Regions from separate parts of the Rhizobium sp. AB2/73 genome, predicted to be linked through region 1. Evidence: riboswitches for the same ligand, from Rfam matches in the RefSeq annotation. Region 1 holds a riboswitch; the other holds the start of a gene.

Region 1 (4,974 bases):
CGATGCGGCACTGCGTGTGCAGACGCGTCTCGAAATCGCCCGGCTGCATCGCAGCCTGCAGGCAACGATGATCTACGTTACCCACGATCAGGTCGAAGCGATGACGCTTGCCGACAAGATCGTCGTGCTCAATGCCGGTGCGATCGAGCAGATCGGCTCGCCGATGGAGCTTTATAACCGTCCGGCCAATACTTTCGTTGCCGGCTTCATCGGCTCGCCGCAGATGAATTTCATCCCGGCCGAGCGCCTCGGCCAAAGTGGCGCCAAGACCGTCGGCATCCGCCCCGAGCATATCACGCTATCACGCGATCAGGGCACATGGGACGCCAAAGTCATCCATGTCGAGCATCTCGGTGCGGATACCATCATCTATCTGGAGTCGGAGACCACCGGTCTACTCACCGCGCGTCTCTTCGGTGAACACAAATACGAGCCGGACGAGATGGTTTATGCGACGCCGGATGCGAACCAGATGCATCGTTTCGATGTGAACGACAAGGCGATCCGGGCGTAAGCGATTTGGGTCAATCTTTCAAAAGCGGGCTCTGCCGCGGCAGGTCCCCTTTTTTGCTTGCTTTGTATAGTCCGGTCGTCCGGACGAATTCATTTCATTGTCATACAGGCTTGCTATCAAATCGCAGTTCACTCCAACAGCGAGAGCATGATGACAAGCACAGCAACGACTTACGCGACATGGCACAAGGAACCGCAGGGCGACGCCGCCATGGCAGAATCGCATAGCCCTTATTGGCGGCACTTCATTGAGACGGTGCCGGAGCGGGATTTCTCCTCGAAGACCGTCTTGGATTTCGGCTGCAACCGTGGCGGCTTTCTGCGGCTGCTTTATGCCATGCGACCGTTCCGACGCGGTGTCGGCATCGATATCGCTTCGGAGTCCGTGGCTGCTGCCGCCGAAGCTGCAGGCAACATGCCGCTTCAGTTTCATGTCACGACCGACCTGGCGCCCTTTGCCGACAGCTTCGACGTGGCCTTCAGCTATGAGGTGATCTATCTGTTGCCGGAGTTGAGAGAGCATGCCGAGGGGATGTTCCGCGCTATGCGCAATGGGGGCGTCTATTACGCGGTGACCGGGTGCCACAATGAAATGCCGCTTTGGCCGAAGTGGCTCGAACTAATCGGCAACAATAGCAATGCGCCGATGCAGGATCGCTCGCCACAGGACTATATCGAAGCCTTCACGGCGGCAGGCTTCGATGTTTCCGTCAGGCGCTTCGGCTATGATGGTTTTGTGCGTGCCACCAAGGATCGGAAATATTATCCGAGCATTCTCGATGCGTTGAGCTATCCAGCCGAATACAAGCTGTTGTTCCGGCTGGAGAAGCGTATCTGATATGGAAACGATCGACCGAAAGGGCGGCAGCGCGCTCTGGCATCAGATCGGCGAGATCTTGGCGGCCGATATTGCCGCCGGGACTTTCGTACCCGGAGAGAAATTGCCGACCGAGCCCGAACTGATGCAGCGATTTGGCGTCAGCCGTTTCACTGTGCGCCAGGCGTTGGGGCACTTGGAGCAGCGCGGATTGGTCCGCGCCGAACAGGGGCGGGGAACCTTCGTTCATAGGGGCGGGCTCGATTACACGCTGTCGAAACGCACCCGCTTCCACAAAAATCTGATCGAGCAAGGTTTCGAGCCGGGCGGCGAGCTGCTCGTTCACGAGATCGTGCCGGCGACCGAACGCGTCGCGGCCCATTTAAAGATCGCAATCGGCGCGTCGGTCATCCATCGTCGTGGTGTCATGACGGCCGACGGTATTCCAGTGGAATTGGGGGATTCCTATTATCCGGCCGAACGTTTTCCCGATTTCGATCAGGCTAGATTGCGGTATCCGACAATCTCGGCAGCGCTCGCCAGCTATGGCGTCACCGACTATGAGCGCTTGTCGACGGAGATCGAGGCGCGCATGCCGACGGCCGACGAGGCGCGAATCCTGCGCCAGCCGAAATCCGCGCCGCTGCTGGTGACGCGCAAGGTGGATGCAGATACCGACGGAGTGCCGGTCACCTATTCGGAATCGGTCTGGCCGGCCGAGCGCACCACATTCAATCTCGATCTGCGGTGAGAGCGCCGGGAGCCCTTGAGGCTCTTCGCGCGCTTGAACTAGCGGTGTGAAAGGATATTGACGATCTTGCCGAACGGGTCGCGGACATAGAAGCGGCGGACACCCCAAGGTTCGTCCGTGAGGTCATACAATATGCCGAAGCCCAAGGATGTGGCGCGCTGATAAAGCGCATCGACATCGTCGACTTCGATGGAAAGATCGGGGACGATCGTCCCCGAACCGCCTTCGCTGGCGACGCTGATCTGCGGCACTGTTGCCGCTTCGGAGGCGAAAGTCAGGATCCAGCCGTGATCCATGACGATGTCGAGGCCGAGCAGGTCATGATAGAAAAGGCGGGCTGTATCCGGGTCGGCGGTGGGCAGGTTTGGGATGATGCGTAGGACGGTCACTGAGATTTCTCCCTGGTGGACATGGAGGCGGGCAGATGCCGCGCCTCCACCATGCTAAGCTTAAACTGTGACAGCGGGCAGCAGCTTGGCGCGTTCCGCCAGGATGTGGCGGCAGGCGCTGGCCACTTCCCGGCCCTTGATGGTGAAATGTTCCTTGAAGAATTGGATGTGGGCTTCCGACTCCTGGAAGTGATGCGGAGTCAGGACCGCCGACAGGATCGGTACGCCGGTGTCCAGCTGGACGCGCATCATGGCATCGAGAACCGTGTTTGCAACGAACTCATGGCGATAGATGCCGCCGTCGACAACGAAAGCGGTGGCAACGATTGCGGAATAACGGCCGTTACGGGCAAGCGTCTGTGCGTGCAGTGGAATTTCAAGCGCGCCAGGCACGTCGAAGATATCGATCGGCGATGCACCTTCCGTCGTCTGCCATTCGGCAACAAAGGAGTCGACCGAGCGATCGACGATATCGGCATGCCAGCGGGCCCGAATGATCGCGACGCGGCTCGGCTGGGTAGAAATCGAAATGGTCATGAATTTTGCCTTTCAAGGGTTGTTGTCAAATATCCCTTGGGCGAACACGCAACATCGCGGCATCCCTCGCGCGGAGGAGGTGCGATCCTACTTGCTCTCTTCCATCCGGACTATACCGTCGGCTCCGGCATCTCACCGGATCTGCTGACCCTTCCGAAAGCTCGGAAGGCGCTCGCGGGCTCGAGGAAACTCCCCATACCGCCGGTGGGGAATTACACCCCGCCCTGAGAACGTCCGGACTATAAATGCTTTCTCTCATGAAAATCAAAGAAAAACGCCAGGCTTCTGACCCGGCGTCCGTGAATAATTTTCCAAAATGACCCTGCGACGCAGGGTGCTTTCTCAATCCTGAATCACGAGCAGATCGGAGGAGGCGAAGCGCAGCGTCACCTTCTCGCCGACGCTCGGAGGCATCATCCCGGGGCTGTTGAACATGTCGAAGGAAATCGTATTGCCAGCAACGTTCATACGGGTGCGAATAACCGAGCCCAGGAAGTGTGCTGAAGAGACTTCGCCCGTGAGAGCCGTATCGCCTTTGGCCGATTCCGCCAGCGAACCGGCTTCCGGACGCAGGGCGAGTGATACGGTGTCGCCCGGTTTATAGGCCGTCACCGACTGCTTCAGGGTCACACCCTGATCGCCGATCATGATGCGGTTGCTGTCGGGATCGACGACCTTGCCTTCGATCAGGTTCAGCGTACCTACGAAGGAAGCGACGAAGCGGGTTGCCGGCGTGTTGTAAATCTCGAAAGGCGTGCCGATCTGATCGGCGCGACCGGCATTCATGACGACGATGCGATCGGAGATCGACAGGGCTTCTTCCTGGTCGTGGGTCACGAAAACGGTGGTGATGCCGAGCTGCTGCTGGATGGCGCGGATTTCTTCGCGCAGCGAGATGCGGATCTTCGCGTCGAGCGCCGAAAGCGGCTCGTCGAGCAGGAGCACCTGCGGCTTGACGGCGATGGCGCGGGCGAGCGCCACGCGCTGCTGCTGGCCGCCGGACATCTGATAGGGATAGCGGCCGGCGAGATGGTCGAGCTTGATGAGAGCCAGCATCTCCTTGACGCGCTTGTCGATGTCGGGCTTTGCCATGCCGGCCACTTTGAGGCCGAAAGCGACGTTGTCGTGCACCGTCATGTTCGGGAACAGCGCGTAGGCCTGGAACACCATGCCGATATTGCGCTGGTTCGGCTTCAGGGCGCGCTGATCCTTGCCGTTGATCGACAGGGTGCCGGCGGTCGGCGTTTCGAAACCGGCGATCATGCGCAGCACAGTCGTCTTGCCGCAACCCGACGGTCCAAGGAAGGAGATGAATTCTCCCTTCTCGATTTGCATATTGAAATCGTGGACGACCTGAACTTCGCCGAATGATTTCTTGATGTGGGTGAGTTCGAGAAAAGCCATGGTGAGAAGCCTTACGCCTTAATCGGAGCGGATTTTGAGAAACGGGAAACAAGCTGCAGCAAGCCCATGCTGAGCCAGGTAACGGCAAGTGCGATAATGGCTAGGGCAGAGGGCTCGTAAGCTCTATTGGCGCCCATGAGCTGCATGTAGGGCCCGAATGCCGGACGGTTGAGCAGCGATGCCATGGTGAATTCACCCATGACGATCGCAAGGGTGATGAACGCTCCGGACAGCACACCGCTCATGACATTTGGAAAGATGCATTTGAACATGATGGTTGTCCATTTTGCACCAAGGCTTTCGGCAGCCTCCGTCAGCGTGCCGACATCAATGGTACGCATCGCCGTATCGACTGAACGATACATATAGGGCAGGGACAATACAATGTAGGAGCAGACGAGCAGAATGTTCGTCGTCGAATTATAGCCGGTCAGCGGCAGGATCGACGACGAATTATACAGCCGCAGATAGCCGAATACGATGACGATGGCCGGAATGACCAGCGGCATCAGGGTGATGAATTCTACAACAGGCCGAAGCTGCGGCAACCGTAGCCGCACCCA
Region 2 (4,974 bases), on a different replicon from region 1:
ATGGGGTGGAGTACTCTTGACCGGGGCCGCCTCCACGGTCGCCATCTCCGCCGGCGCCTTTCTGATCGGCCTTCTGCTCGGTACGGGCGGCGCGCTCGGCAAGCTTTCGGGCATTAGGCCACTCCGGCTGATGCTCGAACTCTATACGACCGCCGTCCGCGCGGTCCCCGAGCTGATCCTGATCGTCGGGCTCTATTACGCAGGGATGGACGGCCTCAATCGGCTCCTCATTACGCTCAATCTGCCGGCATTCGAATTGAATGGCTTCGCCGTCGCGGTCGCCGTGCTCGGCTTCGTGCAGGGCGCCTATATGACGGAAGTCCTGCGCGGCGCGATCCTGGCGATCCCTGTCGGCCAGATCGAGGCTGCAAAGGCATTCGGCATGGGCGCACGCCTGCGTTTCCGTCGCATCATCTTACCCGCCCTGCTGCCGAACGCGCTGCCCGGTCTTGCCAATCTATGGATGTCGGTCACCAAGGACAGCGCCCTCGTCGCGGTGGTTGGCTACCAGGAATTGGCTCTCGCCACGCGTCTCGCCGGCGCAAGCACCAAGCACTATTTCATCTTTTTCCTGGCTTCCGCCCTCATTTATCTCGCTCTCACGCTCGCCTCGAACGCCCTCTTCAACCTGCTGGAGCGGCGTGTGCGCCGCGGCCAGCCGAAGCTTGCCTGAGGGGTGCCGGCATGACCTTCTCATGGATATCCGCCTATTGGCCGCTTCTGTTGACGGGAGCCGTGCAAACGCTGTCGCTGCTTGTAATCTCCGTCGTCTTCGGCTTTGTCATCGCGATTGGCCTCGCCTTCGCCCAGGTCAGTGGCGGCCCCATCCTGCGCTCCCTTGCCCGTGGCTACTGCACCTTCTTCCGGGGCACGCCGCTGCTGATACAACTCTGGCTGCTCTACTACGGCGTCGGCTCTCTTCTGCCGATGATCCCGGGAATCCGCCAAAGCCTGTTCTGGCCGATCCTGCGCGAGGGTTTCTTCTTCGCGGCCGTCAGCTTCACGCTCAATTACGCGGCCTATGAGGCGGAGGTTTTGCGCGGTGCATTGCTGGCCGTGCCGAAAGGCGAGCTGGAAGCCGGCCGCGCATTCGGCATGCGACCCCTAACGCTGACGCGGCGCATCTGGCTACCGCGAGCCATCCGCATCGCATTGCCGACGATCGGAGGCGAAATCGTCATGCAGCTGAAGGCAACGCCACTCGCCTTCACCGTCACCGTGATGGACCTCTATGCCGTTGCCACGAAAGTTCGCCAGGACACCCTGCTGGTCTACGAGCCTCTGATCGTCGTCACCGTCTTCTATCTCGTCATCACAGCCATCATCGCGCGAAGCTTCCGGTTCCTGGAAGCGCAGGTGCCGGTGCGGCGCTAACCCCGGCATGAAGGAGAGATCAAACCTCTCCGCAGATCCGAGCCATTCTGGAGATCCCATTCATGAGCAAACCCTTGATCCTCGACGGCGGCATGAGCCGCGAACTGCTGCGTCTCGGCGCGGAACTGAAGCAGCCGGAATGGTCGGCGCTGGCACTGGTCAATTCGCCGGAGATTGTCCGGCAGGTGCATGACGAATTCATCGCTGCCGGCTCGGATGTCGTTACGACCAACAGCTACGCGCTCGTACCCTTCCACATCGGCGAGGAACGGTTCTGGAAGGAAGGGGCTGATCTCATCACGCTTTCCGGACGGCTGGCGCGCGACGCCGCCAATGCGTGCAAGAACCGAAAAATCCTTGTGGCCGGGTCGCTGCCACCCATATTCGGCTCCTATGAGCCGCAGAATTTCGATCCCTCACGCGTTCAGCACTACCTCAAGGTTCTGGTCGAAAACCTAGATCCTTACGTCGATGTCTGGCTCGGGGAAACCCTCAGCTTGATCGCGGAGGGAGAGGCGGTTCGGACGGCGGTCGCTGAAACCGGCAAGCCGTTCTGGATCTCCTTCACGCTTGCGGATGACGCCGCGCAAAGGAATGGCGCCTCGCCTAAGCTCCGCTCCGGCGAACTTGTCGAGGATGCGGCTCGGTGGGCAGCGTCATCCGGTGCCGAAGCGCTCCTGTTCAACTGCAGCAAACCGGAAGTCATGCGAAAGGCCGTCGATGCGGCAGCGGAGGTTTTCAGGCAGGGCGGCAATCATCTGCGGATCGGCGTCTATGCCAATGCTTTCGAGGGAGAACAAGGCGAGTCGGCCGCCAACGAGGGCCTTCACGCGACCCGTCAGGATCTGAATGATGACGCCTATTCGCGCTTCGCCTGTTCATGGGTCGATGCCGGCGCGACGATGGTCGGCGGCTGCTGCGGGATCGGCGCCGGGCATATTCATCGGCTGAAGAAGGCCCTCCTTCATTCTCAAGGAGCATAGGAGAGCCTTGCGCAAGCATCGATCCCGGCAGGATCAGGATAGGCTGTATCGGAACGATCAGGCAGCCTTGAAGGGAGCGCTTGCCGCCCTGTAGGCAATCAGATCCTCGATCGTCACGAGATGGAGGCCATGCCGCTCGGCAAAAACCTCAAGCTCTGGAAGGCGCGCCATCGTGCCGTCGTCGTTCGCCACTTCGCAGATGACGCCGGCCGGCGAAAGGCCGGCAAGCCGGGCCAGATCCACGGCTGCTTCCGTGTGCCCCGGACGCGACAGGACGCCATTTGGATGCGCGCGAAGCGGAAAGATATGACCGGGCCGGGCAAATTCCTCCGGACGCGATCCGTCCCTGACGAGGGCTCGAACGGTTGCCGCCCTGTCGGCGGCGGATATTCCGGTCGTAGTTTCCGGAATGTAGTCGACGGAAACGGTGAAGGCGGTCTTGAGGACTTCCGTGTTGCGCGGCACCATCAACGGAATATCGAGCTCGTCGAGCCTCTCGCCCTCCATCGGAACGCAGATGAGACCGCGGGCATGGTTCATCATGAACGCGATCGCCTGCGGTGTGACCGCTTCCGCGGCGATCACCAGATCGCCTTCGTTTTCGCGGTCGAGATCATCGACAACCACGATGATCTCGCCCCGCGCAATCGCAGCGATCGCATCTTCAATTTTCGAAATTGCCATTTTCCTGCCTTTCAAGGGTTGCCGATCGAAACGGCGTGCATGGCCGGTCAAAGCCACCATTTTCCCTTGGGCGAACAAGCATGTGAACGCCACCAAGACGCGGCGTCTCCTGCGTTGCTCTCTTCCATCCGGACTATACCGTCGGCTCCGGCATCTCACCGGATCTGCTGACCCTTCCGAAAGCTCGGAAGGCGCTCGCGGGCTCGAGGAAACTCCTCACACCGCCGGTGGGGAATTACACCCCGCCCTGAGAACAATTGAAAGATAAGGGATCAATGCCTTATTCCGCAAGAGGCTTTGATCGCCAAATCGTCGAGAATCCGATCCGCCCAACGAACGCACCGTTCCTCATTGTCGAACTACGACATGATCAAGCCGCCATCGACATTGATCGTCTGGCCAGTGATATAGGCCGCATCGTCGCTGGCCAGGAAAGTGACGAGACCGGCGACGTCTTCGCCCGATCCGGCCCGTTTCATCGGAATGCCCTCGACCCATTCCTTCATGAGTTCGCCGGGGCCGTAATTGCCCAAAAGCTTGCCCCAAGCTTGGTCGTTATAGGCCCACATGTCGGTTTCGATGATGCCGGGGCAAAAGGCGTTCACGGTGATGCCTTCGGTCGCGACTTCCTTGGCAAGGCTCTGGGTAATGCCGACAACGCCCATCTTCGATGCCGCATAATGCGGCGTGTAGATGAAGCCGTCCCGCGCCTGGCCGGAAGCGGTATTGATGATGCGGCCGCCACGGCCATGTTTGCGCATGCGGGCAATCGCCTCCTGGGCGCAGAGGAAGACGCCTTTGGTATTGACCGCCATGACCTTGTCCCATTCGCCCTCGGTCATCTCCTCGACGCGGGCGATGGTGATAACGCCGGCATTCTGGATGGAAACATCGACGGCGCCGAAGGCCACCTCGGCCGCCTCGTAGAGCCCCTTCACACTCGCCTTGTCGGTCACGTCACCGACGAAGGAAATCGCCTTCCCGCCGTCAGCCTTGATCGCATCGGCGACCGCATGGACGGAATCCTCATTGGCCGAGACTACGAGATTGGCGCCCTCACGCGCGAACCGTCTGGCGATCGCGGCCCCAATGCCGCGGCTCGCGCCGGTGATGACCACGGTCTTGTTTTCGAAACGCTGCATTTCCTATTCCTTTCGCGGTGACAGCCACGCTAGGCGCCGGCTCAGGGAGCCGATCGCCCCGCCTGTTGCTGGCGACTTCAAACGGCGGCCGAGATAATCCCGGCAAACTCCGAGGCCTTCAGGGACGCGCCCCCGACCAGGGCACCATCGACGTTGCGAACACCAAAAATCGCCCTTGCGTTCGATGCTTTGACCGAACCGCCATAGAGGATCCTGACATCCTTGCCCTCTTCTCCCAGCCGCTTTTCAAGCGCCTGACGGATGGACGAATGCATCTCCTCGATCTGCTCCACGGTCGGAACCAGCCCTGTTCCGATCGCCCACACTGGTTCATAGGCGATGACCGTGTTCGAACCGGTTACGGTGTTGGGAATTGATGCTTCTAGCTGGGCACGAACTACTTCGATCGCCCTGCTCTCGTCTCGTTCCGCATGTGTCTCCCCGACGCAAATGATGCTTGTCAGCCCGGTCTCATGGACCGCGACAGCCTTGGCCGCAACTGCGTCGTCCGTCTCCCTATAGGCCGAGCGCCGCTCGGAATGTCCCAGAATGACGAAACGAGCGCCGATTTCGGCGAGCATCTCGGCGGAAACATCTCCGGTATAGGCGCCTGAGGTCCGCGCGTGGCAATCCTGTGCCCCAATGGCCATCCCTGATCCTCGCACCCGTTCGACCGCTTTCTCGACCAGCGTGAAGGGCGGGCAGACGACGATGTCACACGCCGCCTCGCCCGTTATTTCCTTCAGCGCCTCGATCTCGGCCAGGGAGGACGCGAGACCGTTCATTTTCCA

The links. A riboswitch is a leader RNA that binds a small molecule or an ion and turns the genes downstream of it on or off. The one in region 1 is predicted to bind FMN.
Region 2: linked by a shared signal. The riboswitch ahead of ribB (3,4-dihydroxy-2-butanone-4-phosphate synthase) and the one ahead of I8E17_RS10090 (6,7-dimethyl-8-ribityllumazine synthase) in region 1 are both predicted to bind FMN.

Annotation. Positions count from the first base shown of each region.
Region 1 is NZ_CP067071.1:2,031,138-2,036,111, reverse strand. Features, by position in the region: gene I8E17_RS10110 (ABC transporter ATP-binding protein) at 1-514, shown strand, start outside; gene I8E17_RS10105 (methyltransferase domain-containing protein) at 665-1,351, shown strand; gene phnF (phosphonate metabolism transcriptional regulator PhnF) at 1,353-2,081, shown strand; gene I8E17_RS10095 (VOC family protein) at 2,120-2,470, opposite strand; gene I8E17_RS10090 (6,7-dimethyl-8-ribityllumazine synthase) at 2,531-3,007, opposite strand; FMN riboswitch at 3,097-3,243, opposite strand; gene I8E17_RS10085 (ABC transporter ATP-binding protein) at 3,350-4,411, opposite strand; gene I8E17_RS10080 (ABC transporter permease) at 4,423-4,974, opposite strand, start outside.
Region 2 is NZ_CP067073.1:458,084-463,057, forward strand. Features, by position in the region: gene I8E17_RS28145 (ABC transporter permease subunit) at 1-673, shown strand, start outside; gene I8E17_RS28150 (ABC transporter permease) at 685-1,374, shown strand; gene I8E17_RS28155 (homocysteine S-methyltransferase family protein) at 1,437-2,357, shown strand; gene ribB (3,4-dihydroxy-2-butanone-4-phosphate synthase) at 2,415-3,041, opposite strand; FMN riboswitch at 3,154-3,300, opposite strand; gene I8E17_RS28165 (glucose 1-dehydrogenase) at 3,401-4,183, opposite strand; gene tpiA (triose-phosphate isomerase) at 4,261-4,974, opposite strand, start outside.